3 regions of the Enterobacter oligotrophicus genome follow, and region 1 is predicted to be linked to each of the others. Evidence: predicted binding sites of a transcription regulator. Region 1 holds the regulator's gene; each other region holds the start of a gene.
The links. Region 1 encodes PhoB, which activates phosphate uptake and scavenging genes when phosphate is short. Its sites were predicted from a motif close to CTGTCATAAAACTGNCNNAT; they were not measured.
Positions count from the first base shown of each region.

Region 2: uvrB (excinuclease ABC subunit UvrB) is a predicted target of PhoB. The motif match lies at 2,635-2,654, and genes of this name have one in related genera.
Region 3: kdgR (DNA-binding transcriptional regulator KdgR) is a predicted target of PhoB. The motif match lies at 5,141-5,160, and genes of this name have one in related genera.

Region 1 covers NZ_AP019007.1:3,525,543-3,535,266, forward strand. Annotated here, with positions in the region: gene EoCCA6_RS16885 (hypothetical protein) at 1-472, shown strand, start outside; gene sbcC (exonuclease subunit SbcC) at 503-3,634, opposite strand; gene sbcD (exonuclease subunit SbcD) at 3,631-4,836, opposite strand; gene phoB (phosphate response regulator transcription factor PhoB) at 5,019-5,708, shown strand; gene phoR (phosphate regulon sensor histidine kinase PhoR) at 5,730-7,025, shown strand; gene brnQ (branched-chain amino acid transporter carrier protein BrnQ) at 7,435-8,754, shown strand; gene proY (proline-specific permease ProY) at 8,835-9,724, shown strand, end outside.
Region 2 covers NZ_AP019007.1:3,930,283-3,940,006, forward strand. Annotated here, with positions in the region: gene bioC (malonyl-ACP O-methyltransferase BioC) at 1-755, shown strand, start outside; gene bioF (8-amino-7-oxononanoate synthase) at 1-16, shown strand, start outside; gene bioD (dethiobiotin synthase) at 748-1,449, shown strand; gene EoCCA6_RS18835 (ABC transporter ATP-binding protein) at 1,412-2,134, opposite strand; gene uvrB (excinuclease ABC subunit UvrB) at 2,885-4,900, shown strand; gene yvcK (uridine diphosphate-N-acetylglucosamine-binding protein YvcK) at 4,976-5,884, opposite strand; molybdenum cofactor riboswitch at 6,111-6,245, shown strand; gene moaA (GTP 3',8-cyclase MoaA) at 6,233-7,222, shown strand; gene moaB (molybdenum cofactor biosynthesis protein B) at 7,247-7,759, shown strand; gene moaC (cyclic pyranopterin monophosphate synthase MoaC) at 7,763-8,248, shown strand; gene moaD (molybdopterin synthase sulfur carrier subunit) at 8,241-8,486, shown strand; gene moaE (molybdopterin synthase catalytic subunit MoaE) at 8,488-8,940, shown strand; gene EoCCA6_RS18880 (Bax inhibitor-1/YccA family protein) at 8,999-9,706, shown strand.
Region 3 covers NZ_AP019007.1:601,213-610,936, reverse strand. Annotated here, with positions in the region: gene proQ (RNA chaperone ProQ) at 1-507, shown strand, start outside; gene prc (carboxy terminal-processing peptidase) at 527-2,575, shown strand; gene htpX (protease HtpX) at 2,768-3,649, shown strand; gene EoCCA6_RS02885 (MFS transporter) at 3,700-5,073, opposite strand; gene kdgR (DNA-binding transcriptional regulator KdgR) at 5,252-6,043, shown strand; gene EoCCA6_RS02875 (YobH family protein) at 6,104-6,343, opposite strand; gene mgrB (PhoP/PhoQ regulatory lipoprotein MgrB) at 6,502-6,645, shown strand; gene EoCCA6_RS02865 (YebO family protein) at 6,720-7,007, shown strand; partial or broken gene EoCCA6_RS02860 (DUF2627 domain-containing protein) at 7,717-7,861, shown strand; gene cspE (transcription antiterminator/RNA stability regulator CspE) at 7,874-8,083, shown strand; gene ftsI (peptidoglycan glycosyltransferase FtsI) at 8,321-9,724, shown strand, end outside.

The sequences.
Region 1 (9,724 bases):
TGAACCTAATGAGAATGTTGATATTTATTCGAAATATCATTCTGTTCTGGGGCCGTGGAATTCACTGCTGCATCGCAAAGCCGTAATGCTGGAGGTATTGCGCGTTTTGGCCGGTTTCGAAAGTAGCTGGAACTGGCTGGAAGGAAGAGATGTGAATAATCCTGAACATTCGCCTCTGACAACGGAAACAGGTATTTTTCAGGTTTCAGCGAATTCAATGAAATTTGGCGATCTGGAAAAGCGGGTTGAGCTGCATTTTGGCAGCGCCGATCCGCAAACGTTTATTAACGGGATGAAACAGGATCGGTATTTTGCGATTGAGTACGCTGCGCGTTTATTGCGGATCACTATCGAGGCAAATGGTCCGATCCTGAATGATGATTTAACCTCCCCGGACGATCGCTATCTGCATAACGGTCTGCGGGCAGAAGCGGTTGAAGAGTTTATCGAGTGGCTGTCGCCACCGTCCTGACAGGGCGGCCGTGTGCCGCCCTGTGTGGGATCACTCCACCGCAAATACCTTGTCCAGCTTGCTGTATCCCAGCCCGTTGATCTTTTTCACCTTGATCTGCACCGGAATTCGCTCCTTCATCGCCTCGACGTGGCTGATGACGCCAATGGTTTTCCCGGTGGCATTCAGCGCGTCGAGCGCATCCAGCGCGGTATCCAGCGTTTCGCTGTCGAGTGTGCCGAAGCCCTCATCAAGGAACAGTGAGTCAATCCGCGTTTTATGGCTCACCAGGTCAGAAAGTGCTAACGCCAGCGCCAGGCTGACCAGGAAACTTTCTCCGCCGGACAGGGTGCGGGTATCTCGTACCGCATCGGCCTGCCAGGTGTCGACCACTTCCAGTTCCAGCGCGTCGCTGGCTTTACGCTGAAGCAGGTAACGCCCGTGAAGACGGTTAAGCTGCTGGTTAGCAAGCCACACCAGATTATCCAGCGTCAGCCCCTGAGCGAACTTGCGGAATTTGTCGCCCGTGCTGGAGCCTATCAGCGAATTCAGGTATCCCCAGTCGTCGGCAAGGCGGGCTGCCTCTTCAATTTGCTGCATCAACGCCAACTGGTGACGTCGGTTGTCGCTGTCCTGCTTAAGCTGCTGGCGGATCTCACCCTGGTGCGTGGTGTTATCCCGGAGCGTTTGCGCCAGCTGTTGCAACTGCACCTGCAGCGTTAGTACATCGCTGTCCAGCCCTTCCGGACGCAGCGCCTGATGTTCCTGTAGCAACTGGTTCGCCTGGGCTGCCAGCGCGGTGGATTGCTGTATCTGATTTTCGAGCGTCTGCTTAAGCTGCCCGAGGTGGCGAACGGTGTTATCGTCCAGCAGGGCGGCCAGAAATGCCTCCTGATCGGTGAAAACACTCGCAGCGAGCGCGGCGCTAAATTGCGTCTGTGACTGCTTCAGCCGTTCACCTTCCAGCATCTCCTGCTGTTGCAGGGTAGTAAGCTGGCTCTGCAGCGACACACATTCGTCGTGGATCTCGCGCCAGTTACCGGGAACGGTGGGTTCCGCTTCTGCCGTATCAGCATCCGGCAGGGTATCGAGTAACGGCGTCAGGGCGTTAATACGTTCCTGAACAACACCCTGCTGAGTTTGCTTCTCCTGCCACTGTGTGGATTCACTTTCACGTGAGGCGAGCCAGATGGATTCGTCCCCTTCATCCGGAAGGGTCAGCGACAGCGGATGCAGGGCTGTTTCCAGTGCCTGATGCGTAGCCGCCAGCTGTTGCTGATACTGACGTTCCTGTTCTTCCTGTTGATTGAGCTGGTTTTGCAGCGTCAGGCGCTGGCTGAGCTGATAAAGCTGACGCTCATACTGTTCCTGCTCGTTCAGCCACGGAGCGATATCTTCCTGAATATTCAGTGCGATATTCAGAGAGACGCAGATTGCCTGCCACTCTTTAGTGAGCGCTTGCTCCTCCTGAGAGAGCGACCGGGCTTCGTCTGTTTCACGCTGTATCTGCTGAGTCAGGGCGTTGACCTGGCCCAGAACCAACAGACCGTCCTCTTTCAGCGCTGCAACCTCTTTTTCTAAGGCATCGCGGCGGCGCTGATTGTCGGTAAGTTCCAGTGACTGATATCGCGCCACTGCCGGATGTTCGCAGGAACCGCAGAGTGGGCAAGGTTTACCGGCCTCTAACTGCGCACGAAAGTGCTCAAGATCTTTAATCGTCGCTTCACGTTCACATAGCGTTTTTAGATCCAAATAATGCTGATTTTTCTCTTTAAACTGCTGTCGGCGCAGCGTCAGCGTTTCGTTAAGTTTGACCTGCTCCGCCTGCGCTTTCTGCATGCTTTCGCTGGTCTGCCGCAGGCGCTTTTGCAGCGGCTGGCAGCGGGCATGAAGCGCAGTCAGTTGCTGGCGAAAAGTTCGCGACCGGGCCTGTTGCTCCATTGCCACAGCGACGTCATCTGCCGTCAGCGACAGTGTGCTTTCCGGCAGAACTGCCAGCTTCTGCCGCAGTTCAGCGATACGTGCTGAAAGCATTGTAAGCTGACTTTTATCACGATTAAGCTGCGAAAAATGCGCGCGCCAGCCAGCAATCTCTTGTCCCCACAGGCGGAACCGCTCATGCTCAGCAAGCCAGCGGGTAACTGCCGTAAGTTCAGTCTGTAACTGTTCGCGACTGCGTTGTGCTGCAGTGCGAATGCGCGCACGTAGTGCGGTTTTTGCCTGTAAGCGAGTATTTACTTCACTGATTCGCTGTTTTGTCTGAGCAAGACGTGCAGTCTGCTCCTGCTGTCGATCCCACAGCGGTTGTAGTTGCGCCGCAGGCTGGGCCAGATGGAGCTTCGCCAGTTCCGGTGCGGCGTCAGTAAGCGCCTGTTGCGCCTGCTGCTGAGAGGCCGTTGTGCGCTGTTGCTCCCGGATGAGTTCATCGTTTCGCGTAAGCCACTGAAAATCTTTCTGGTTGCTTTGCTGCTGAGCCAGCAGGATTTTCTCTTCGTCAGTAAGTACCTGCAAACTTTGCTGCAATTGCTGCTGCTGTTCTTCGCTCAGCAGCACGACGCCTGCGGCCTGCGCTTCGCACATCTCCAGCGCATTACGCGCGGCTTTGTGTTTCTCAAACACCATTGCTGAGATCTGGCCGTAGATCTCGGTTCCGGTCAGCTCCTCCAGTAACTCGGCGCGATCGCTCGGTTTGGCATTAAGGAAGGCGGCAAATTGTCCCTGAGAGAGCAGCATCGAGCGGGTAAAGCGGCCATAGTCCAGCCCGGTGAGCGTCGCCGTTTGCTCCAGTTTATCCGTCACTTTATCCGCCAGGATTTTACCGTCCTCGCAGCGCGCCAGTTCCACGCGCGGTGCCTGCAGGTTCCCGTCTGGCTGATTGCGTGCGCGGTTCTGGCTCCAGAAAGCACGGTAGGCGGTGCCTTTCACTTCAAATTCCACTTCCGCCAGGCACTCAGCGGTATCACGCGTCATGAGATCGTTTTGTGCCTGAGACACTTTTTGCAGGCGCGGTGTTTCGTGGTAGAGCGCCAGGCAGATGGCATCAAGCAGGGTGGTTTTACCTGCGCCCGTGGCACCGGTAATGGCAAAAAGACCGTTGCTGGCAAATGGCTCAGCGGTAAAGTCGATCTTCCACTCGCCCTTGAGTGAGTTGAGGTTTTTCAGCCGCAGGCTCAGGATCTTCATGCGTTTTCTTCCTCGTTATTAAGTGCATGCACCGTGTGGGTGAACAACTCGTTGAGCCTGGCGCGCTTCGCATCGTCAATCTCTTCCTGAGACAGCCGCCGTGCAAATACCTCTTCGACATTGAGTTCACTGAGCGTTTCACGCCGTGCGCTTAACAGAATTTTCTCGCGTTGCTCGCGGCTGCGGCGCACCAGCAGCACTTCAACGGGGAGATCTTCTGTCAGCGCCTGAATTTTACGCTGCATATCGTGCAGGTAGTCGTCGGTGGTGATTTCGATATCCAGCCAGACGGGCGGGTTAAGCTCCGCGCCGCGCCACTGCTCAAGCTGGGCGGTGATGGCGGCGAGATCGCCTTTCAGCACCGCCAGCGGCTGGGTGACAGGCACCTCCAGCGTTTCAACTGCGCTGAGTTTACCGTCAGTAAAACTCACCAGGTGAACGCATTTGGCTTTGCCGGTCTCATCAAAACTGAGCGAAATGGGCGAGCCACAGTAGCGAATGTGCTCGCAGCCGCCGATGATTTGTGCCCGGTGAATGTGTCCGAGGGCGATATAGTCGGCTGGCGGGAAGTTCTGTGCCGGGAAAGCATCCAGCGTGCCAATATAAATGTCACGTACCGCGTCACTTTTACTGGCTCCAACAGTCGTGAGATGCCCGGTGGCAATCACCGGAATCGCCCGATCGCCGCGCAGGGCACAGGCATCGGTATGCTGCTGGTGATAATAGTCGGTAATGGCCTGTAATAGATGCTGCTGTTTTTCACTGCCAGACAGTCCGGCCTGGCTTTGTACAATATCGCGCGGGCGTAAAAACGGTATCGGGCACAGTACCGCACCCGGCGTGCCGTCGCGTTTTTTCAGGATTTGCGGCGCATGCCCGGCGCTGGCGACCACCGTGGTGTTAAGGAACGCCAGGATATCGCGGGATTCATTTAGCGTTGCCACCGAGTCGTGGTTTCCGGCGACAATCACCAGATGACAGCCAGTCTGCTGCAGGTTCACCACGAAACGGTTGTAGAGCTCTCGCGCATAGCTCGGCGGCGATCCGGTGTCAAAGATATCACCCGCCACAATGATCGCATCCACCTCATGCGACCGGGCCGTGTCCAGCAACCAGTTCAGGAATGCTTCGTGTTCGGCAGCACGGCTTTTGCTGTAAAAATTTTGACCCAGATGCCAGTCCGAGGTGTGAAGTATGCGCATAACAGATCCGTGGCGAAAAAAGATGAGGGCGATTATAAACTGTCAGGGAAGGGAAAATAACCGCTGTAATAAAACAACAGTTTGCCATTGATGGTGGTAATGTTTTTCATAAATCTGTCATAAATCTGACGCATAATGACGCCGCATTACAAACTTGTAACTTAAATAAGACAGGGCAAAGTATGGCGAGACGTATTCTGGTCGTAGAAGATGAAGCTCCAATTCGCGAAATGGTGTGCTTCGTGCTCGAACAAAATGGCTTCCAGCCGGTTGAAGCGGAAGATTATGACAGCGCGGTGAACCAGCTGAATGAACCCTGGCCCGATTTGATTCTGCTTGACTGGATGTTGCCTGGTGGCTCTGGCCTGCAGTTCATCAAACACATTAAACGTGAAGCGATGACCCGCGACATTCCGGTTGTGATGCTGACGGCGCGCGGTGAAGAAGAGGATCGCGTGCGCGGTCTTGAAACCGGCGCGGACGATTACATCACCAAGCCATTCTCTCCGAAGGAGCTGGTTGCCCGTATCAAAGCGGTGATGCGCCGCATTTCGCCAATGGCGGTGGAGGAGGTGATTGAGATGCAGGGCCTGAGCCTTGACCCCACCTCACACCGCGTGATGACCGGTGAAAACCCTCTCGACATGGGGCCAACCGAATTCAAACTCCTGCACTTCTTTATGACTCACCCGGAACGCGTCTACAGCCGCGAGCAGTTGCTGAATAACGTCTGGGGAACTAACGTGTATGTCGAAGACCGGACAGTTGACGTACATATCCGCCGCCTGCGTAAAGCGCTTGAACTGAGCGGCCACGATCGCATGGTACAGACGGTCCGCGGCACGGGTTATCGTTTTTCGACCCGTTTCTGAACAATGACAGGAGTGTGACGCGTGCTGGAACGTCTGTCATGGAAAAGGCTCGTCTTTGAACTGATCTTATGTTGTATTCCGGCCTTCATTCTGGGGGCCTTTTTTGGACATTTACCGTGGTTCCTGCTGGCGGCAGTGACCGGATTACTGATCTGGCATTTCTGGAACTTACTGCGCCTCTCCTGGTGGCTGTGGGTGGACAGAAGTATGACGCCACCGCCAGGAAGCGGAAGCTGGGAGCCGCTGCTTTACGGCCTTCACCAGATGCAGATGCGCAACAAAAAGCGTCGCCGCGAGCTGGGAAGTTTGATTAAGCGTTTTCGCAGTGGCGCGGAATCGCTGCCGGATGCCGTTATTCTGACCACCGAAGAGGGGACGATCTTCTGGTGTAATGGTCTGGCGCAGCAGCTGCTGGGCTTGCGCTGGCCGGACGATAACGGCCAGAACATCCTTAACCTTCTGCGTTACCCGGAGTTCACGCTGTATCTGAAAAAGCGTGATTTTACCCGTCCGCACAATCTGAAGCTCAATAACGGTCGGCATCTTGAGATCCGCGTGATGCCGTACAGCGATCAGCAGTGGCTGATGGTTGCGCGCGATGTGACCCAGATGCACCAGCTGGAAGGGGCGCGCCGCAACTTCTTCGCCAACGTCAGCCACGAGCTACGCACGCCGCTGACGGTGCTCCAGGGTTACCTGGAGATGATGCAGGAGCAAACGCTGGAAGGCGCTCCGCGCGAGAAAGCGCTGCACACCATGCGCGAGCAAACGTACCGGATGGAAGGGCTGGTGAAACAACTTCTCACGCTGTCAAAAATAGAAGCGGCCCCTACGCTGGCGCTGAATGACACCATCGACGTGCCGATGATGTTACGGGTGGTTGAACGTGAAGCGCAGACGTTAAGCCATAAAAAGCATGAACTTATTTTCGACGTTGATAACACGCTGAAAGTGCTCGGCAGTGAAGACGAGTTACGTAGTGCCATTTCCAACCTGGTTTACAATGCGGTGAATCATACGCCAGCGGGGACGCGCATTATGGTGCGCTGGCACCATGTGCCAGCAGGTGCGGAGTTTAGCGTTGAGGATAACGGTCCGGGTATTGCACCGGAGCACATTCCACGCCTGACCGAGCGTTTTTACCGTGTAGACAAGGCGCGCTCGCGGCAGACCGGGGGAAGCGGTCTGGGTCTGGCGATTGTGAAACATGCGGTTAATCACCACGAGAGCCGTCTGGATATCCAGAGCACGCCGGGCAAAGGAACGCGTTTCAGTTTCGTTATTCCGGAACGATTAATTGCCAAAAAGATCGCCTGAAAGCAGGTATGTCACCCTTCCTTTCCACGGGCCAGCGATTGCTGGCCCGTTTACTTTGCAGTCAAGCGAAACGCGAGTGAATTTTATACGGTTGATGTTTTTTTGTTCGCATGATTAGCCATGCGTTTTTCTTATAACTGGCGTATTGTGCTGGTTGCTGTTTTCATGCTGGCATATTGTTCTGGTTTTACGATCCCACCTTGCCTTTAAACGTTATAAGCGTTTAAATTGCCCCCCAGATACTGTCATACCGACTGTATTTGCGTGGTAAATCGAAAAACTATTCTTCTCCACGCCAGGACGGGAGAATATCCCGCTGAAATTGAGCAAATTTTCCGCTGTATTGTCCCGTCAGGGATGGCGAAAATCTCAACGTTTTCAACACCACATCCACAGGCAGTAAGGTTCTATGACCCATCACTTAAAATCGCGTGACATCATCGCGCTGGGCTTTATGACATTCGCGCTGTTCGTTGGCGCAGGCAACATCATTTTCCCACCCATGGTTGGCTTACAGGCGGGTGAACACGTCTGGACAGCTGCGTTTGGTTTCCTGATTACTGCTGTAGGTCTGCCGGTACTGACGGTCGTCGCGCTGGCGAAAGTCGGCGGCGGTGTCGATAGCCTGAGCACCCCGATTGGCAAAGTGGCTGGCGTTCTGCTGGCGACGGTCTGCTACCTGGCCGTGGGCCCGCTGTTTGCGACGCCACGTACTGCGACCGTATCCTTCGAAGTGGGGATTGCTCCGCTGACCGGTGACGGCGCGATGCCGCTGTTTATCTACAGCCTGGTCTACTTCGCGATTGTGATCCTCGTGTCCCTCTATCCGGGTAAACTGCTGGATACCGTGGGTAACTTCCTGGCTCCAATGAAAATTGTGGCGCTGATTGTGCTGGCCGTTGCGGCCATCATCTGGCCAGCGGGTCCTATCAGCAATGCGATGGATGCATATCAAAACGCCGCGTTTTCTAACGGTTTTGTGAATGGCTATCTGACGATGGATACGCTGGGCGCGATGGTGTTTGGTATTGTTATCGTGAATGCCGCACGTTCCCGTGGCGTGACCGAAGCGCGTCTGTTGACCCGCTACACTATCTGGGCGGGCCTGATGGCCGGTGTGGGCCTGACGCTGCTGTATCTGGCGCTGTTCCGCCTGGGCTCTGACAGCGCGACGCTGGTTGACCAGAATGTAAACGGTGCGGCGATCCTGCATGCCTACGTTCAGCATACCTTTGGCGGTGCGGGCAGTATGCTGCTGGCGGTGCTGATTTTCCTGGCGTGTCTGGTGACGGCGGTGGGGCTGACCTGCGCCTGTGCCGAGTTCTTTGCCCAGTATCTGCCGCTCTCTTATCGCACGCTGGTGTTTATCCTCGGCATCTTCTCGATGGCGGTGTCAAACCTCGGTCTGAGCCACCTGATTCAGGTCTCTATTCCGGTGCTGACGGCCATCTATCCACCGTGCATCGTGCTGGTGGTGCTGAGCTTCACCCGTCCGTGGTGGAATAATTCCTCCCGAATTATTGCGCCAGCCATGTTTATCAGCCTGATTTTTGGTATCCTTGACGGGATTAAAGCATCGGCATTCAGTGAAGTGCTGCCCGCCTGGACACAGCGTCTGCCGCTGTCCGAGCAAGGTCTGGCCTGGCTGATGCCTACCGTTGTTGCGCTGGTTCTGGCGATTATCTGGGACCGTGCTGCAGGGCGTCAGGTCGCATCCAGCGCCCATTAATCAACGGCAACAAACTGTTTAACCACGGGGCTTAAGGCCCCGTGGTTTTTTGTTTTTTCGTGTTGAATGGCAAGATTTAAATGGAAAGCACTAACAAACTTAAACGTGGACTGAGCACCCGCCACATCCGCTTTATGGCGCTGGGCTCTGCTATCGGCACCGGTCTTTTTTATGGCTCGGCAGATGCCATCAAAATGGCCGGTCCAAGCGTTCTGCTAGCCTATATCATTGGCGGCGTGGCGGCCTATATCATCATGCGTGCGTTGGGTGAGATGTCGGTTCACAACCCTTCCGCCAGCTCTTTCTCTCGCTACGCGCAGGAAAACTTAGGCCCGCTGGCCGGGTTTATCACCGGCTGGACCTACTGCTTCGAAATTCTGATTGTCGCCATTGCCGATGTGACCGCGTTTGGTATCTATATGGGCGTCTGGTTCCCGGCGGTGCCGCACTGGATTTGGGTGCTCAGCGTGGTGTTAATCATCTGCGCCGTTAACCTGATGAGCGTGAAGGTGTTTGGTGAACTGGAGTTCTGGTTCTCCTTCTTCAAAGTCGCCACCATTATCATCATGATTGTCGCCGGTTTCGGCATCATCATCTGGGGTATTGGTAACGGCGGTCAGCCGACGGGTATCCATAACCTGTGGAGTAACGGCGGCTTCTTCAGCAACGGCTGGCTCGGGATGGTGATGTCGCTTCAGATGGTCATGTTTGCCTACGGCGGTATCGAGATTATCGGGATCACCGCCGGTGAGGCGAAAGACCCGGAGAAATCTATTCCGCGCGCCATCAACTCCGTGCCGTTGCGTATTCTGGTGTTCTATGTGGGCACTTTGTTCGTGATTATGTCCATCTACCCGTGGAACCAGGTGGGCACCAACGGTAGCCCGTTTGTGCTGACCTTCCAGCATATGGGCATTGCGTTTGCTGCCAGCATCCTGAACTTTGTGGTGCTGACCGCGTCGCTGTCTGC
Region 2 (9,724 bases), 400 kb from region 1:
TGTCGCCAGTCAATAAACAGGCCATCGCCGCAGCGTTTGGCCGGGCCGCGCAAAGCTATTCGCAGCACGATGAACTGCAGCGTCAGAGCGCGCAGGGACTGCTTGCCACGCTCGGTGAGAGCGCTTTTCTGCGGGTGCTGGACGCCGGGTGCGGTCCCGGTGCCAACAGCCGCTACTGGCGTGAGGCCGGCAGCGACGTTACGGCTATCGATCTTTCAGAGAAAATGGTGGACGAGGCGCGAAAGCGACAGTCGGCAGACCGCTATCTGGTGGCCGATATCGAGGCGATCCCGCTGCCCGATGCGCAGTTTGATCTGGTCTGGAGCCACCTTGCGGTGCAGTGGTGCAGCAGCCTGCCCCTGGCGTTAAGCGAGCTTTATCGTATGGCAAGGCCAGGCGGAAAAGTAGCGTTTACCACGCTGCTGGAAAGCTCTTTACCGGAGCTAAACCAGGCCTGGAAAGCGGTGGATGCACAGCCGCACGCCAACCGATTCTTATCGCAAGAGCAGGTGACCCAGGCGCTGGAAGGCTGGCGCTATCGCTGTACGGTGCAGACCATCACGCTTCACTTCAGCGATGCCTTCAGCGCCATGCGCTCGCTGAAGGGAATTGGTGCCACCCATCTGCATACCGGGCGCGAAAGCACGCCGCTCACCCGCGGGCAATTGCAGCGTCTGGAGCTGGCCTGGCCGCAGCAGCGGGGCGCGTTCCCGCTCTCTTATCAACTTTTTCATGGGATTATCGATCGTGACTGAACGTTACTTTGTCACCGGAACGGATACAGAAGTAGGCAAAACGGTTGCCAGTTCCGCGCTGCTGCAGGCGGCGCGTCGGCAGGGGAAAATCACCGCCGGGTATAAACCCGTGGCGTCCGGGAGTGAGATAACCCCTGAAGGGCTACGCAACACTGACGCGCTGGCGCTGCAACGCAACAGCAGCCTTGAGCTTGCCTATGCCGCGGTCAACCCGTACACCTTCGCAGAACCAACCTCGCCACACATCATCAGCGCAGATGAGGGGCGTCCGATTGATCTGAATGTGTTATCTGCCGGATTAAGAGCGCTGGAAAATCAGGCTGACTGGGTGCTGGTGGAAGGAGCGGGTGGCTGGTTTACACCGCTTTCGGACCAGCAGACGTTTGCCGACTGGGTACAGGCCGAGCAGCTTCCGGTTATCCTTGTTGTTGGCGTGAAGCTGGGCTGTATTAACCATGCCATGTTAACCGCACAGGCCGTTCAGCAGGCGGGATTGCCCCTGGCTGGCTGGATAGCCAATGACGTGGTTGCGCCTGGGAAACGCCACCAGGAGTATCTGGCGACGCTCAGACGGGTGCTTCCTGCGCCATGCCTTGGGGAGATCCCGTGGCTCGCTGACGGCCCGGAACAGGCTGAAACCGGAAAATATCTCGACCTCAGCGTCTTGCGTCCCGCGACATCCAGTGAGCGATAAGCTCATCGTCCAGCTCGTTAACGTGGCCCTGCGCCACGTTACGCCCGCGATACAGCATGCAGAAGCGGTCCGCGACCCGGCGGATAAACGACAGCTGCGGCTCTGCTAACAGCACCGTCATCCCCAGTTCCCGATTTAACCGCGCCAGCAGCTGAGCCAGCTTCCGGGCGATGCTGTGCCCTGCGCCATGCATCGGCTCATCGATGATCAACACGCGAGGACGAGTGACCAGCGCGTTGGCCAGTGCGAGCTGATACTGATCGTCAGGGGAAAGCGTGTTCGCACGCATTTGGCGCAGGGTATAGAGCTGGGGGAGCAGGTCGTAAACATCGTTTTTCGCACCAGACGCCGCCGTCCCCGTTGCCCGCATTGCGATATGCAGATTCTCTTCGATAGTTAACTGAGAAAATATTCGCCTGTCCTGCGGAACATAGCCAATTCCTGGCGCTGGTCGCTGCTCAGACGCCTGGTTCAGCAAATCGCGCGGCGGGGCACCGGCTTCATGCCAGATGATGGTGCCGCTCTCTACGGGCACATTCCCGGTGATGCAATTTATCAGGGTGGTTTTGCCCATTCCTGGCAGACCGACGACGCCCGTGCACATGCCTTGTGGCAAATCTAAATCCACATTCCATAGCGTATGTTGGCTTCCGTAAAATTGATTGACTGCACGCAGACTCAACATCTTTCTCTCCTTAAAAATGTGTTTGGGTAACGCTCCGGCAGGAATGTGCAAAACGCCTGCCAGAACCTATTAGCAGGTTAAAAAAACGTCTTTTTTAGGATTAAGCCCTGGAACAAGGGGCGCAAAATTGTTGAATTGCACAGCGTCAGTGCCTGTCATGCAGAGTTGTGGTGCAGCGAGGGAAGGGCCGAAATGTGAGCAAGATCTCGTCAACGTCTTATGAACTACTTAGCGGTTTATCGTCAAAAAATAGCGATAAAAATTTTTTGTTGCCGCTTCGTGGGAAAAACCGGGAATTTGCTGAGCGGCGGTCTGTACGGGCTGGAAGCAGTTATCCACTATTCCTGTGGATAACCATGTGCATTAGAGTTAGAAAACATGCGATAAGCGAGAGAATACGCGGGTTACGCCCAAATTGATGCGAAACGCGGCTTTATAAAATATCGTTTATATATTAGCAGGTTAGATAAAATCAATGCGCGTAATGAAACTGTCACCCGTTGCCATAAAACTTTCATTACACAGCTTGACAAATGTTAAAAAAGAAAAATTTTTGGGGATAACCTGGTTCAGTGGTGTTTTATTTCGTCACCGTCTACATTTCGACCGTTATCGCGCTAATCTTCCCTGTGTTACGCTAAATATCCTGACACGCTACTGGTTTTTCATCCAGTGTTTTTTACTGGCAATCCTGGCCACAACGAGTAAAATTACTCACCTGCCGCTTAATCCGTCATCAGGTTGTCGTCCATGAGTAAACCGTTCAAATTGAATTCTGCTTTCCGTCCTTCGGGGGATCAGCCCGAGGCTATCCGTCGGCTGGAAGAGGGGCTGGAAGATGGGCTGGCGCACCAGACGCTATTAGGTGTGACCGGTTCGGGTAAGACTTTTACCATCGCCAACGTGATTGCCGACCTGCAACGCCCCACGATGGTGCTTGCCCCGAACAAAACGCTGGCGGCGCAGCTCTACGGGGAGATGAAAGAGTTCTTCCCGGATAACGCGGTGGAGTATTTCGTCTCCTACTATGACTACTATCAGCCAGAAGCCTATGTCCCAAGCTCAGACACGTTTATCGAGAAAGATGCCTCGGTGAACGAGCATATTGAGCAGATGCGTCTGTCAGCGACGAAAGCGCTGCTGGAGCGACGTGATGTGGTGGTGGTGGCGTCAGTTTCGGCTATTTATGGTCTGGGCGATCCGGATCTCTATCTGAAGATGATGCTGCACCTGACGCAGGGGATGATTATCGATCAGCGTGCGATTTTACGCCGTCTGGCGGAGCTGCAGTACACCCGCAACGACCAGGCGTTCCAGCGTGGTACGTTCCGCGTGCGCGGTGAGGTGATCGACATCTTCCCGGCGGAATCGGACGATATGGCGCTGCGCGTGGAGTTGTTCGACGAAGAGGTGGAAAGGCTGTCGCTGTTTGACCCGCTGACAGGACACGTGGAATCGGTGATCCAGCGTTTTACCATCTACCCGAAAACACACTACGTGACGCCACGCGAGCGCATCGTGCAGGCGATGGAAGAGATCAAAGTGGAGCTGGCCGATCGCCGCAAGGTGCTTCTGGCGAACAACAAGCTGCTCGAAGAGCAGCGCTTAAGCCAGCGTACTCAGTTTGATCTGGAGATGATGAACGAGCTGGGCTACTGCTCTGGCATCGAAAACTACTCGCGTTTCCTCTCGGGGCGTGGACCTGGCGAAGCACCGCCAACCCTGTTTGACTACCTTCCGGCGGATGGCCTGCTGGTGATTGACGAATCCCACGTGACGATCCCGCAGATCGGCGGGATGTACCGCGGCGACCGCGCGCGTAAAGAGACGCTGGTAGAGTACGGTTTCCGCCTGCCATCGGCACTGGATAACCGTCCGATGAAATTTGAAGAGTTTGAGGCGCTCGCGCCGCAAACGATCTACGTTTCGGCCACGCCGGGCAACTACGAGCTGGAGAAATCCGGTGACGACGTGGTGGATCAGGTGGTGCGTCCGACAGGGCTGCTCGACCCGATTATCGAGGTGCGTCCGGTTGCCACTCAGGTCGACGATCTGCTGTCGGAGATCCGTATCCGTGCCGCCATCAATGAGCGCGTGCTGGTCACTACCCTGACCAAGCGTATGGCGGAAGACCTCACTGAATATCTCGAAGAGCACGGCGAGCGCGTGCGCTATCTGCACTCGGACATCGACACCGTGGAGCGTATGGAGATTATTCGCGACCTGCGTCTGGGTGAGTTTGATGTACTGGTGGGGATCAACCTGCTGCGAGAAGGTCTGGATATGCCGGAAGTGTCGCTGGTGGCGATTCTGGACGCCGATAAAGAGGGCTTCCTGCGTTCTGAACGTTCTCTGATCCAAACCATTGGCCGCGCCGCGCGTAACGTTAACGGAAAAGCCATTCTGTACGGCGATAAAATTACCCCGTCGATGGCGAAAGCGATTGGCGAAACGGAACGCCGTCGTGAGAAACAGCAGCGCTACAACGAAGAACACGGTATTACCCCGCAGGGGCTGAACAAGAAAGTGGTGGATATTCTGGCGCTGGGCCAGAACATAGCGAAGACCAAAGCGAAAGGGCGTGGCAAGGCGCGTTCAGTGGTGGAAGAAGATACCGTCGCGCTGACGCCGAAAGCGTTGCAGCAGAAAATCCACGAGCTGGAAGGGCAGATGATGCAGCACGCGCAGAACCTGGAGTTCGAAGAGGCGGCGCAAATCCGCGACCAGCTTCATCAGCTACGCGATCTTTTCATCGCAGCATCGTGAGTCAAGGCGATGTGTTCTCCCCCTCTCCCCGTGGGAGAGGGCCGGGGTGAGGGCAACAGGCCGCACAAAACGTACCTAGCCCAGCGCCTGAATCGCCTTCTCCAGCGCGTCGCGCAGCAGATGGCGGTCATGGCGATATTTGATATCGCTCGCTTCCAGCGGCTCCTGCACCACTACACGATCGCCAATACCTGAAACGTCGACTTTTGGCCCTACCACGACGCCATCGATAATTTTCTTACCGACATACTGCTCCATCAGGTTCAGCTTGCCCGCCAGCGACAGGCTCGCTGCTGCTGGGCTCAGTTCACGTCCTAAGTTGCCAATGTACACCATTGGGGCTGGCGTTCTGCGCAGCGCCTGCGCCAGCTCCTTCACCAGCAGAATAGGCATCAGGCTGGTGTAAAAACTGCCAGGCCCAATCAGGATAAGATCGGCTTCGCCAATTGCTTCGACCGCTTCACGGGTGGCAGGAACGCCTGGATAGGTCATCAGCTCTGTCGGTGGCTGGATGAGCTGGTCAATATTCACTTCGCCGTAAACTTCGTGGCCTTCGGCATCTATCGCCATTAAATCGACCGGTTGTTCTGACATCGGGATCAGGAACGCATCAACTTTAAGCAGATTACGGATTAAATTGATGGCCTCAAGAGGGCGCACGCTCAGGTGATCCAGCGCCTTTAACATCAGATTTCCCAGGTTATGCCCGGAAAGTTCTCCGTTACCGCCAAAACGGTACTCAAACATCGCTGACGCGACGCTCGGTTCGGTAATTAGCTGGTTCAGACAGTTGCGCATATCCCCCCAGGCAATCCCGCCTTCGGCGCGGCGAATTCGCCCGGTGGAGCCGCCATTGTCCGTTGTGGTTACGATCCCTGTTAGCCGTGAGCCGAGGGACGATAACGAAGACATAACTCGTCCCAGGCCGTGGCCCCCGCCAAGCGCGACGACACGATCAAGATCCGCAAAAGTGCGATTGCGCATACACATTCCTTATCATATTCACTCTTTGTAACAGTAACCTAACTACCCCTAAAAGACGATGCCTCACCCCACGCAAACTGACGTATATCAATGCGAAAATACAGTTTTTGCGTATTCTGTAGTGAAAATGCACGATCATGTCGCTATATACATAATTATATAGCGTAAAGCGATAATGGCGAAGTGATGATTTCCGCGCTACTATCGCTTTAACCACGTTTTCGAAATTGAAAACATACACTCTAGCCTTAGCGCCTGTGTCGAAAGATATGGCGCTCTGGCCGTGGCGGATTTGCCACCAGGGTACAGAAAGAAATGACTGTGCCTCCCGTATCTGGAAAGGTGTACATGGCTTCACAACTTACTGATGCTTTCGCGCGTAAGTTTTTCTACTTACGTCTGTCGATTACCGATGTGTGCAACTTCCGTTGCACCTACTGTCTGCCCGATGGCTACAAGCCGGGCAAGGTCACCAATAACGGCTTTCTCTCCGTCGATGAAGTGCGTCGCGTCACGCGCGCCTTTTCTGAACTCGGCACCGAAAAAGTGCGTCTGACCGGTGGTGAACCCTCTTTGCGTCGCGATTTCCCTGACATCATTGCCGCTGTGCGGGAGAATGACCGTATCCGGCAAATTGCCGTCACCACCAATGGATACCGTATGGCCCGTGACGTGGTGAGCTGGCGTGAGGCGGGTCTGACGGCGATCAACGTCAGCGTGGATAGCCTCGACGCGCGCCAGTTCCACGCCATTACCGGCCAGGACAAATTCCGTCAGGTGATGGACGGCATCGACGCCGCGTTTGCAGCTGGTTTCGACAAAGTGAAAGTCAATACGGTTCTGATGCGTGATGTGAATCATCATCAACTGGACACCTTCCTGGCGTGGATCAAACCACGCCGCATTCAACTGCGTTTTATTGAGCTAATGGAAACTGGCGAGGGCAGTGAGCTGTTCCGCCGCCACCATATTTCCGGCATGGTGCTGCGCGACGAGCTGCTGAAACGCGGCTGGCTCCACCAGATCCGCCAGCGCAGCGACGGCCCGGCGCAGGTCTTTTGTCACCCGGATTACGAAGGGGAAATTGGGCTTATCATGCCCTATGAAAAAGACTTCTGTGCCAGCTGTAATCGCCTGCGCGTTTCGTCCGTCGGCAAGCTGCACCTCTGCTTATTTGGCGATGGTGGCGTAGAACTTCGCGATCTGCTGGAGGACGATGCTCAACAGGACGCACTTGAAGCGCGCATTTCTGAAGCGCTGATGCATAAAAAGCAGACCCACTTCCTGCATCAGGGCAACACCGGAATTACTCAAAACCTGTCATACATTGGCGGGTAATCCGTCTTAAGAAGGAACCAGAAGATGAGTCAGGTAAGCGCAGAATTTATCCCGACACGCATTGCTATTCTTACCGTTTCCGAACGCCGTGGCGAAGAGGATGATACCTCCGGCCACTGGCTGCGTGATGCGGCACATGACGCGGGGCATAAAATCGTCGATAAAGCGATTGTGAAAGAGAACCGCTACGCCATTCGCGCTCAGGTCTCTCAGTGGATTGCAGGCGACGAGGTGCAGGTGGTGCTGATCACCGGTGGCACCGGGTTTACCGCAGGCGATCAAGCGCCTGAAGCGCTGGTCCCGCTTTTTGACCGCGAGGTGGAAGGCTTTGGCGAAGTGTTCCGTATGCTCTCGTTTGAAGAGATTGGCACCTCCACGCTGCAGTCGCGCGCTGTGGCGGGGGTTGCGAATAACACGTTGATTTTCGCCATGCCAGGCTCCACGAAAGCCTGCCGTACCGCGTGGGAAAACATAATCGCCCCGCAACTGGATGCCCGTACCCGTCCGTGTAATTTCCATCCTCATCTGAAGAAATAAGTTATGTCGCAACTGACCCACATTAACGCCGCTGGTGAAGCGCACATGGTGGATGTCTCCGCCAAAGCGGAAACGGTGCGCGAGGCGCGCGCCGAAGCGTTCGTCACCATGCTGCCAGAAACCCTGGCGATGATTATCGACGGCAGCCACCACAAAGGTGATGTCTTTGCCACCGCCCGTATTGCCGGTATTCAGGCTGCGAAACGTACCTGGGACTTAATCCCGCTGTGCCACCCGCTGATGCTGAGCAAAGTGGAAGTGAATCTGCAGGCGCAGCCGGAGCACAACCGCGTTCGCATTGAATCGCTGTGTCGCTTAACCGGTAAAACGGGCGTTGAGATGGAAGCACTGACGGCCGCGTCTGTGGCCGCATTGACCATCTACGATATGTGCAAGGCCGTGCAAAAAGACATGGTGATTGGTCCGGTTCGCCTGCTGGCGAAAAGCGGCGGCAAATCCGGCGATTTTAAGGTGGACAGCCATGATTAAGGTGCTCTTTTTTGCCCAGGTGCGCGAACTGGTCAATACCGACAGCCTGACGCTGGACGGCTCGTTTGAAAACGTTGCCGCCCTGCGTGCACATCTGGCTACACAAAGCGACCGCTGGGCGCTGGCGCTGGATGAAGGCAAGCTGCTGGCGGCGGTTAACCAGACGCTGGTTGATTTTGACCATCCGCTGACGGCGGGTGATGAGGTCGCTTTTTTCCCGCCGGTTACAGGGGGCTGAGATGGCTGAAACCCGAATTCTGGTCAGTCACGATCGCTTTAACGTCGGTAAAGAATATGACTGGCTGGCAGAGCGCGATGAGGACGGCGCGGTCGTGACGTTTACCGGTAAAGTGCGCAACCACAACCTCGGTGACAGCGTAAAAGCGCTGACGCTGGAGCACTATCCGGGAATGACGGAGAAATCTCTCGCGGAGATTGTGGAAGAGGCGCGAGGCCGCTGGCCGCTCGGGCGCGTGACCGTTATCCACCGCATCGGTGAAATGTGGCCGGGCGAGGAGATTGTGTTTGTTGGGGTTACCAGCGCACACCGCGGTAGCGCATTTGCGGCAGGGGAGTTCATTATGGATTACCTTAAAACCAAAGCACCGTTCTGGAAGCGTGAAGCGACGCCGGAAGGCGACAGATGGGTTGAGTCGCGTGATAGCGACAAACAAGCTGCCGGTCGTTGGTAGTCGGTTTACGTGGATGTGTTAGTCTTAACGTGTGTGTCAATTTAATCAGGAGTGAATCATGGACCGATTTCCGCGTTCCGATTCAATAGTACAGCAGACCCGTAGCGGGCTGCAGACGTATATGGCTCAGGTGTACGGCTGGATGACAGTCGGCCTGCTGCTTACCGCATTTATCGCGTGGTATGCCGCAAACACGCCTGAACTGATGATGTTTATCTTTTCCAGCAAAATCACCTTTTTCGGGCTGATTATTGCGCAGCTGGCACTGGTGTTTGTTCTCTCAGGGCTGGTGCAAAAACTCAGTGCCGGGATGGCGACCACGCTGTTTATGCTCTATTCGGCGTTAACCGGGCTGACGCTTTCCAGTATTTTCATCGTCTATACCTACTCTTCCATCGCCAGCACGTTTGTGGTGACCGGCGGGATGTTCGGTGCAATGAGCCTTTATGGTTACACGACTAAGCGTGACCTGAGCGGCTTCGGCAGCATGCTGTTTATGGGGCTGATCGGGATTGTGCTGGCGTCGCTGGTCAACCTGTGGCTGAAGAGTGAGGCGCTGATGTGGGCGGTGACCTATATCGGGGTGGTGGTCTTCGTCGGCCTGACGGCTTACGACACCCAGAAGCTGAAAAACATCGGTGAGCAGATCGACGTGCGCGACAGTTCAAACCTGCGCAAATACTCGATTCTGGGTGCCCTGACGCTGTATCTGGACTTCATCAACCTGTTCCTGATGCTGCTGCGTATTTTCGGCAACCGTCGCTAAGGTTGTTTTGCCGGGTGG
Region 3 (9,724 bases), 1.6 Mb from region 1:
TTACGTCTTTATACTTCGAGCTGGCGTTACCTGTACGGTATTAAACCGGGCGCGACCCGTGTCGATCTCGACGGCAACCCATGTGGTGAGCTGGATGAGCAGCACGTAGAGCACGCTCGCAAGCAGCTGGAAGAAGCCAAAGCGCGCGTTCAGGCGCAACGCGCTGAACAGCAAGCGAAAAAACGCGAAGCTGCAGCGGCAAATGGCCAGGAAGACGCGCCACGTCGTGAACGTAAACCGCGTCCTGCGCAGCGTCGCAATGAGAATAACGATCGCAAACCGCGTGCTGACAAACCAGCCGCTAAAGCTCCGCGTGCGCCACGTGAGGAGCCGCGCCATACTCCGGTTTCTGACATCACTGCGCTGAGCGTAGGCCAGACACTGAAGGTCAAGGCGGGTAACAATGCGATGGACGCCACCGTACTGGAAATCACCAAAGATGGCGTTCGTGTACAGCTGACTTCTGGTATGTCAATGATTGTACGCGCAGAACACTTGTTGTTCTGAAACGGAGGCCAAGCCTGGCATGAACACTTTTTTTAAGCTCACCGCGTTAGCGGGCCTGTTTGCCATAACAGGCCATGCTTTCGCAGTGGACGATATTACGCGTGTTGACCAAATTCCGGTCTTAAAGGAAGAGACTCAGCATGCGACGGTCAGCGAGCGCGTGACGTCGCGCTTCACTCGTTCGCACTATCGTCAGTTCGATCTCGATCAGGCCTTTTCGGCCAAAATTTTCGACCGCTATCTGAACTTGCTGGATTACAGCCATAACGTGCTGCTGGCCAGCGATGTTGAACAGTTCGCCAAACGTAAAACCGAAGTGGGTGATGAACTCCGTTCCGGTAAACTTGACCTGTTTTACGATCTGTACAACCTTTCGCAAAAGCGTCGTTTTGAACGTTATCAATACGCGCTGAAAGTGCTGGAACGTCCAATGGACTTCACCGGCAACGACACCTTTAATCTGGACCGCAGCAAAGCGCCCTGGCCGAAAGATGAAGCCGAGCTGAATGCGCTGTGGGACGGAAAAGTGAAATACGACCAACTGAGCCTCAAGCTCACCGGCAAAGATGAGAAAGAGATTCGTGACACGCTGACGCGTCGTTACAAATTTGCTATTCGTCGCCTGGCGCAGACCAACAGTGAAGATGTGTTCTCACTGGCGATGACCGCGTTTGCCCACGAAATCGATCCGCATACTAACTATCTCTCTCCGCGCAACACCGAACAGTTTAATACCGAAATGAGCCTGTCTCTGGAAGGTATCGGTGCGGTGCTGCAGATGGACGATGATTACACCGTGATCAACTCCATGGTGGCGGGTGGCCCGGCATCCAAAAGCAAAGCGATTAGCGTAGGCGATCGCATTGTGGGTGTGGGTCAAACCGGGCAGAGCATGGTTGATGTCATCGGCTGGCGTCTTGACGACGTGGTTGCGCTGATTAAAGGGCCGAAAGGCAGCAAAGTTCGCCTGGAAATTCTGCCTGCCGGTAAAGGCACCAAAACCCGTATCGTTACCCTGACCCGCGAGCGTATTCGTCTTGAAGACCGCGCGGTGAAAATGTCGGTGAAAACCGTGGGTAAAGAGAAGGTCGGCGTGCTGGATATTCCTGGCTTCTACGTTGGCCTGACCGACGATGTGAAAGTGCAACTGCAGAAACTTGAGAAGCAGAATGTCAGCAGCGTGATCATCGATTTGCGCAGTAACGGTGGTGGGGCGCTGACTGAAGCGGTTTCACTCTCTGGCCTGTTTATCCCGTCCGGCCCGGTTGTTCAGGTGCGTGATAACAACGGTAAAGTGCGTGAAGATGCCGATACCGATGGCGTGGTCTACTACAAAGGTCCGCTGGTGGTATTAGTGGATCGCTTCAGTGCTTCCGCGTCTGAAATTTTTGCTGCCGCAATGCAGGATTATGGCCGCGCGCTGATCGTGGGTGAACCGACGTTTGGTAAAGGCACCGTGCAGCAGTACCGCTCTCTGAACCGTATTTACGATCAGATGCTGCGCCCGGAATGGCCTGCGCTCGGCTCCGTGCAGTACACCATTCAGAAGTTCTACCGCGTGAATGGCGGCAGTACGCAGCGTAAAGGCGTCACGCCGGACATCATGATGCCGACGGGCACCGAAGAGACGGAAACGGGTGAGAAGTTTGAAGATAACGCATTGCCGTGGGACAGCATCAATGCCGCGACATTTGTGAAGTCTGGCGACATGACCCCGTTTGGCCCTGAGTTGCTGAAAGACCATAACGAGCGCATCGCGAAAGATCCGGAATTCCAGTACATCATGAAGGACATTGCGCGTTTCAATGCCCTGAAAGAAAAACGGAATATTGTCTCTCTTAACTACGCTCAGCGTGAGAAAGAGAACAACGAAGATGACGCGACGCGTCTGGCGCGCATCAACGACCGCTTCAAACGTGAAGGTAAGCCGCTGCTCAAAAAACTGGACGATCTGCCAAAAGATTACCAGGAGCCGGACCCGTATCTTGATGAGACGGTCCACATCGCGCTCGACCTGGCGAAGCTGGAAAAAGAGAAGCCTGCCGTGCAACCGACACCGGCAAAATAATCCCCGCACAGGCACAAGAAATTGTGCCTGTTTTTTTAGTTCTGCATCCTCACGTCAACCTGAATTTCAATTGTGTAAAGTTGTGTCTTTCTGGTGACTTACGCGCCCCGAAACCTTGAAAATAGCCACAATACCCATACGATGTGGGTAATCGCATAGTGCGCTTTGTTAAACTGAGGTTAAAAGAAAATTATGATGCGAATCGCGCTCTTCCTGGCCACTAACCTGGCGGTTATGGTGGTTTTCGGGCTCGTGCTAAGCCTGACGGGAATTCAGTCGAGCAGCGTTCAGGGCCTGTTAATTATGGCGCTGCTGTTTGGTTTCGGTGGCTCCTTTGTTTCCCTGCTGATGTCAAAGTGGATGGCACTCAAATCGGTCGGGGGTGAGGTTATTGAACAGCCGCGTAACGATATGGAGCGTTGGCTGATGAACACGGTTGCGCAGCAGTCGCAGCAGGCGGGCATCGCGATGCCGCAGGTGGCGATTTACCATGCGCCGGATATTAACGCCTTTGCCACGGGTGCCCGTCGCGATGCGTCGCTGGTTGCGGTAAGTACCGGCCTGTTGCAGAACATGAGCCGTGATGAAGCCGAGGCGGTGATTGCCCACGAAATTAGCCACATCGCTAATGGCGACATGGTGACCATGACTCTCATTCAGGGCGTGGTGAATACCTTCGTTATCTTTATCTCACGTATTCTGGCGCAGATCGCGGCAGGCTTTATGGGGGGCAATCGCGACGAAGGTGAAGAGAGCAACGGTAACCCGCTGATCTATTTCGCCGTTTCGATGGTACTTGAACTGGTGTTCGGTATTCTGGCAAGCATCATTACCATGTGGTTCTCCCGTCACCGTGAATTCCACGCGGATGCGGGCTCTGCGAAACTGGTTGGGCGTGAGAAGATGATTGCTGCGCTGCAGCGCCTGAAAACCAGCTACGAGCCGCAGGAAGCGAACAGCATGATGGCCTTCTGCATTAACGGTAAATCGAAATCGCTGAGTGAGTTGTTTATGTCCCACCCGCCGCTGGATAAACGTATCGAAGCGCTGCGCAGTGGTGAATACCTGAAGTAACGCGAAAGACAGAATAAAGCCGGGCAGGAGAGCACTCCGCCCGGCTTTTTTTATGCCTGCGCGCCGGGCTGCGTCACGCGAAGTCCGCTGACAATCGCGGCGACAGTCGCCAGCGTTCCGGCGGTGAACAATGCAACGTGAGTACCGTTTTGTCCGGCGAGGTTAAACATTAAGGCCACCAATGCCGCGCCGGTGCTTTGTCCCAGAAGGCGAGCTGTACCCAGCATTCCACTGGCTCCCCCACTGCGATGGCGTGGGGCAGAAGTAATAATGGTGTGATTGTTTGGTGACTGAAAAAGACCGAAACCGGCACCGCACAGGATCATCCGCCAGATAATATCCAGATCGGTTGGCGAAGCGGGAAGCAATGCCAGAGCAAACAATCCTGCGGCCATCACGACCAGCCCGAGTGCACCCAGCAGCCCGGCATGCACACGCTCAATTAAATAACCTGCCAGCGGTGCCATCACCATCGTCGCCAGTGGCCACGGCGTTAACAGTAAACCTGTTTCCACCTCTGAACGGCCAATCACGCTTTGTAAAAAGAAGGGCAGAGAAACCAGTGCCAGCATCTGGGCGCAGAATGAACAAATTGAGGTGCAGATAGAGAGTGAAAACAGCGGGATACGTAAGAGGTCTACCGGCAACAAAGGTACAGGCAACGCCAGCTGGCGACGCACGAAGAAGAAGCCGATCGCCAGCATGGCGGCCACTTCAGCGGCAATCAGCCTCAGTGACTGGCCTTGTGCAAAGCCGCTCAGCGCAGTGATAAGCAGGCCGAAAGTCAGTGCGTTCATCACTGCACTTGGCAGATCGAAACGTGGCATGGTGCTTTTAGGGCCATTAGCCGGGAGATAGCGCAGGGCAAAAACGATTGCCACGATGCCCAGCGGCACGTTGATTGCAAACAGCCACTGCCAGGAGGCGACAGAGAGAATTGCCGCCGCAATGGTAGGCCCGGCTGCCGATGAAACCGCCACAATAAACGAGTTAATCCCCATACCGCGCCCAAGATGGCGTTGCGGATAAATGAGCCGTATCAGCGCAGTATTCACGCTCATCAGGGCCGCGCCACCGAAACCCTGAGCAATACGCGCCAGCGTCAGGGTATGCAATGAATCCGAAAGCGCGCAAAAGAGTGAGGTCAGGGTAAAGACCACCAGTCCACACTGGTAGACCCGACGGTAGCCAAACATATCGCCCAGGAATGAGAGTGACAGTAGTGAAACCACAATGGCTATCTGGTACGCATTGACGATCCAGATGGAGCTGGCAGGCGAGGCATGCAGGTCGCTGGCGATGGTTGGAAGCGCGACGTTGGCAATAGCCCCGTCGAGAACCGCCATTGAAATGCCGATAATAATCGTGGCAATTGCGCCATACCGCTGCGGTAAGGGCAGGCCATCGGAAGGATTTTTTTCCATGGGAAATGAAAGACTCAAGGTGAAATTATTCTCAGAGTAACTATTTTAGCATCGTTAATTCGGTTTTATGTCGCAGATTTGTAACGAAGTAAACGCAGATTGATTGCAGGTAACATGACACGAATTTATAATAAAAACCGGTTCTGAATTTTATAAAACACTCTCCATGAGGTGATAAATGGCAATCGCAGATTTGGATAAGCAGCCAGATTCTGTTTCTTCCGTGCTGAAGGTGTTTGGCATCTTACAGGCGCTCGGAGAAGAGCGTGAAATTGGTATTACAGAGTTGTCGCAGCGTGTAATGATGTCGAAGAGCACCGTTTATCGCTTTTTGCAAACCATGAAATCGTTGGGTTATGTCGCTCAGGAAGGCGAATCGGAAAAGTACTCTCTGACGCTGAAGCTGTTTGAGCTGGGCGCGCGGGCGCTGCAAAATGTGGATCTGATCCGTAGCGCAGACATTCAGATGCGTGAACTTTCTCGTCTGACGAAAGAGACCGTCCACCTGGGGGCGCTGGATGAAGACAGTATCGTCTACATCCACAAAATTGACTCCATGTATAACCTGCGCATGTATTCCCGTATTGGTCGTCGCAACCCGCTGTACAGTACCGCGATTGGTAAAGTGCTGCTGGCATGGCGCGATCGCGAAGAGGTGAAACAGATCCTCGAAGGCGTTGAATACAAACGCAGCACCGGGCGTACCATCACCAGCACTGATGAGCTGCTGGCCGTGCTCGATAAAGTGCGTGAGCAGGGTTACGGTGAAGATAACGAAGAGCAGGAAGAAGGCCTGCGCTGTATCGGCGTGCCTGTTTTTGACCGCTTTGGCGTGGTGATTGCGGGCCTGAGCATTTCATTCCCGACACTGCGTTTCTCGGAAGAGCGTTTACATGAGTATGTCGCTATTCTGCATACTGCTGCCCGTAAAATTTCTGAGCAGATGGGTTATAACGATTATCCCTTCTAAACCTTGCTGAGAATAAAAAACGCCGCATCTGTTGCGGCGTTTTGTGGTTACGTTGAAGCGTTAGCCGTTATCAACGACTACGGCCATTTTTCGCAGAACCGGGCAGTTCGTTAAGCCAATGATCCCACTATCCGAATGCAAATACTGTGCTGTGCTCACGCCCTGGGCTGTCAGGTACTTACACTGGATACCTAATCCTGCAGCGTTTTCGTTGCTTCCCACAAGTACACCGTATCCGGTTAACAGAAGGCCAATCCATAAAATGGCCAGTACAATAATGGTACGAATGATAAACTTCATCATTGCCTCTTTATCTTTGTTGTCATGTGCTAAGCGTAAACGGTTCACCCTGTGAAACAAGTGCATGATTCCGAAAAGAGTTTGATAGGGTTACAGTTAGTCCTTGTTTAAGATAACCGTGATAACCTGGTCGCATCAGTCATAAGACGGAGTGTGGAGTGAAAAAAATACGCTGGGTAATTCTGGTTATCGTGTTGATTGCATGTGTGGTGCTCTGGACACAGACGATCAATGTGATGTGCGATCAGGATGTACAGTTTTTTAGTGGCATTTGTGCAATCAATAAGTTTATCCCGTGGTAGAACGCATTTTTTCTTAAGGTGATTTCCTTCCTTCGCGCCAGTGGTAAAATAGCTGTTTTTATCGAGGTGGTGAAATGGGTGAGTTACTGAATTCGGGGCTGCTAAGCATCGCATCCCTGGCGATCGCATTAGTGATCCTGGTGGTGGGTCTGGTGTTGTGGTTTTTCGTTAACCGCGCCAGTTCTCGCACGAACGAGCAAATTGAACTGTTAGAAGCGCTACTCGATCAGCAGAAACGCCAGAACGCGCTGCTGCGTCGCCTGTGTGAAGCCAACGAGCCAGAAAAAGAAGCACCGAAAGAAGCGGTTGTTGAAAACAAAGACGACGAAGACGATTTCATTCGCCTGGTGGCAGAACGTTAATCTGTCATATGCGGGAGGCGGCCTGGCCATGTCAGGGTAAAACCCTCCCGTGATCGCGAACAAAAACCTGCCATGCCTTATCGCGCTAAAACCGTATGTTCCGGGTTCATGCGTCCCACGCAAATGTAGTATCAGTTAATAATTCATTCAGGATACTGAAAACTGGCGAATATTTATCCTTATCGCTCAGGCACCATTAAGTTGCATATATTCTGTATTTGAACCTATCAACACCGGGTTTATTTTTATCGAAACGTTTTGCTTGCCTTCTTTTGAGGCAGAGTCATAAAAATTTCATTATTTTAGTGCAAAAGATGTTTATTAAACGGTGAAAATTAATACAACCAGTGCGACACCGTTAACCCCGTATTTTTCTTGTAACATTCCCGACGTGTTACAAAGATTTCAGCATAAGTTTTCACAATTTGTTCTAACTCAATCATTGCGTTGAGAAAACTTTAAGCGGGATCTGGACGCTTTAAAATGATTGAGCTATGGTAAAAATGTCTTAGATTACAGCGGTTGCGAATGCAGTCGTAAGGCAGTTAAAACTGGAAAGCCTCCTTTAGCAACACGCATAATTGTGCAGAACGTTGCAGGGAAGCCCCAGAATTTGTGCGGCGGATCGAGACACGTTTAAAAATGGCTTGCCATATTAAACGTTGTATGTGATAACACGTTTTGGGTCAAACGAGGTACAGTTCTGTTTATGTGTGGCATTTTCAGTAAAGAAGTCCTGAGTAAACACGTTGTCGTTGAATACCGCTTCTCTGCCGAACCTTATATTAGTGCCTCATGCAGTAATGTCTCAGTTTTATCTAAGTCAATGCCCGCGGGCTAAGAAAACACTCTAAGGAATTTTGCAAATGGCAAAGATTAAAGGTCAAGTTAAGTGGTTCAACGAGTCTAAAGGTTTTGGTTTCATTACTCCTGCTGACGGTAGCAAAGACGTGTTCGTACACTTCTCTGCAATCCAGGGTAACGGCTTCAAAACTCTGGCTGAAGGCCAGAACGTTGAGTTCGAAATTCAGGACGGCCAGAAAGGCCCAGCTGCAGTTAACGTAACTGCTATCTGATCGAACCACTGCTGACTGAAGTGCTTATGCGCTTCGATCTCAGACATGAAGCCTCGCATTGTGCGGGGCTTTTTTATTGCTTTATCTTTCAAAATATTACGTTTGCTTCTCTTGTTAGTAACTTGTTGCAAAGCTACGAGGTTATTAGCATTGTTTTCGCTCCCTTCAGATGTTTTTTCCCGTTAAATCAGGCCGTTGTTTAACAGTCCTGGGGTTCAGGTGAAAAAGAAAACGATAATGACCACCGGAAATTTCACTCCGGCGCGTTTTGCTCTGCTCTGTCTTGCCATCTTTTGTAGTCTCGCTTTCCTGTTAGGCCGCGTGGCCTGGCTGCAAATCATCAAACCAGACAACCTGGTAAAACAGGAAGATATGCGCTCTTTGCGTGAAGTCGCGATTGATGCCCCGCGTGGCATGATCGTTGACCGCGAAGGCCGACCGCTTGCCGTGAGCGTGCCGGTCAGAGCTGTCTGGGCAGACCCGAAAACGGTACTGGCAAAAGGGGGCGTAGGGTTTGATGACCGCTGGCAGGCGCTGGCGAATGCTCTGCATCTCTCTCTGGGTACGCTGGCGTCCCGGATTAACAGTAATCCAAAAGGGCGATTTATCTATCTTGCGCGCCAGGTGGACCCTTCTCAGGCGCAGTGGATCGACAAGCTGAATCTGCCAGGTATTAATCTGCGCGATGAGTCTCGACGCTTTTATCCGGCGGGTCACGTGGCGGCTAACCTGATTGGTTTCACCAACATTGATGGTCAGGGTATTGAAGGCGTCGAGAAGAGTTTTAATAAACAACTTACCGGTAAGGCTGGCGTCAGGCAGGTGAGGGAGGACCGCTACGGGCATGTGGTCGAAAATCTGACGGAAGTGGCTCCTGTGCCTGCGCATAATATTCAACTGAGCATTGATGAGCGCCTGCAAACTATTACCGAAGATGCACTGGATAACGCGGTGGCATGGAATAAAGCCGAGTCAGGCGCTTCAGTGCTGATTAACGTGCAAACGGGCGAAATTCTCGCGATGGCGAGTTTCCCGGACTTCAACCCAAACAACAGGGAGGGCGCGACGTTAGATGATTTTCGCAACCGTGCGATCAGCGACACCTTCGAGCCCGGCTCCACCGTTAAGCCTCTGGTGCTGATGACGGCGCTGCAGCAGGGGCTGGTACAGCCAGACAGCGTAATCGACACCCGACCCTATATGCTTGATGGTCACCGCATCCGTGATGTGGGTTACTATCCGGAGCTGACGATGACCGGTATTCTGCAAAAATCGAGCGATACGGGTGTCTCCCGTCTATCTCTGGCGATGCCCATCCAGCGATTGCTGGACACCTATAAGAATTTTGGCTTTGGCACGAGCACCGGGCTTGGTTTAACGGGCGAGAGTGCCGGGCTATTGCCACAACGTAAATTCTGGAGCCAGCTCGATCGCGCCACGTTTGCCTTTGGCTATGGTTTGATGGTGACGCCGCTGCAGCTGGCGCATGTTTACGCCACCATCGGGAGCTACGGTCTTGAGCGCCCTCTGTCGATCACCCGTATCGATCCTCCTGTAATGGGCCACAGGGTAATGCCTGAAGAGATCGCCCACGAGGTGGAACATATGATGGAGAGCGTTGCGCTTCCAGGCGGTGGGGGC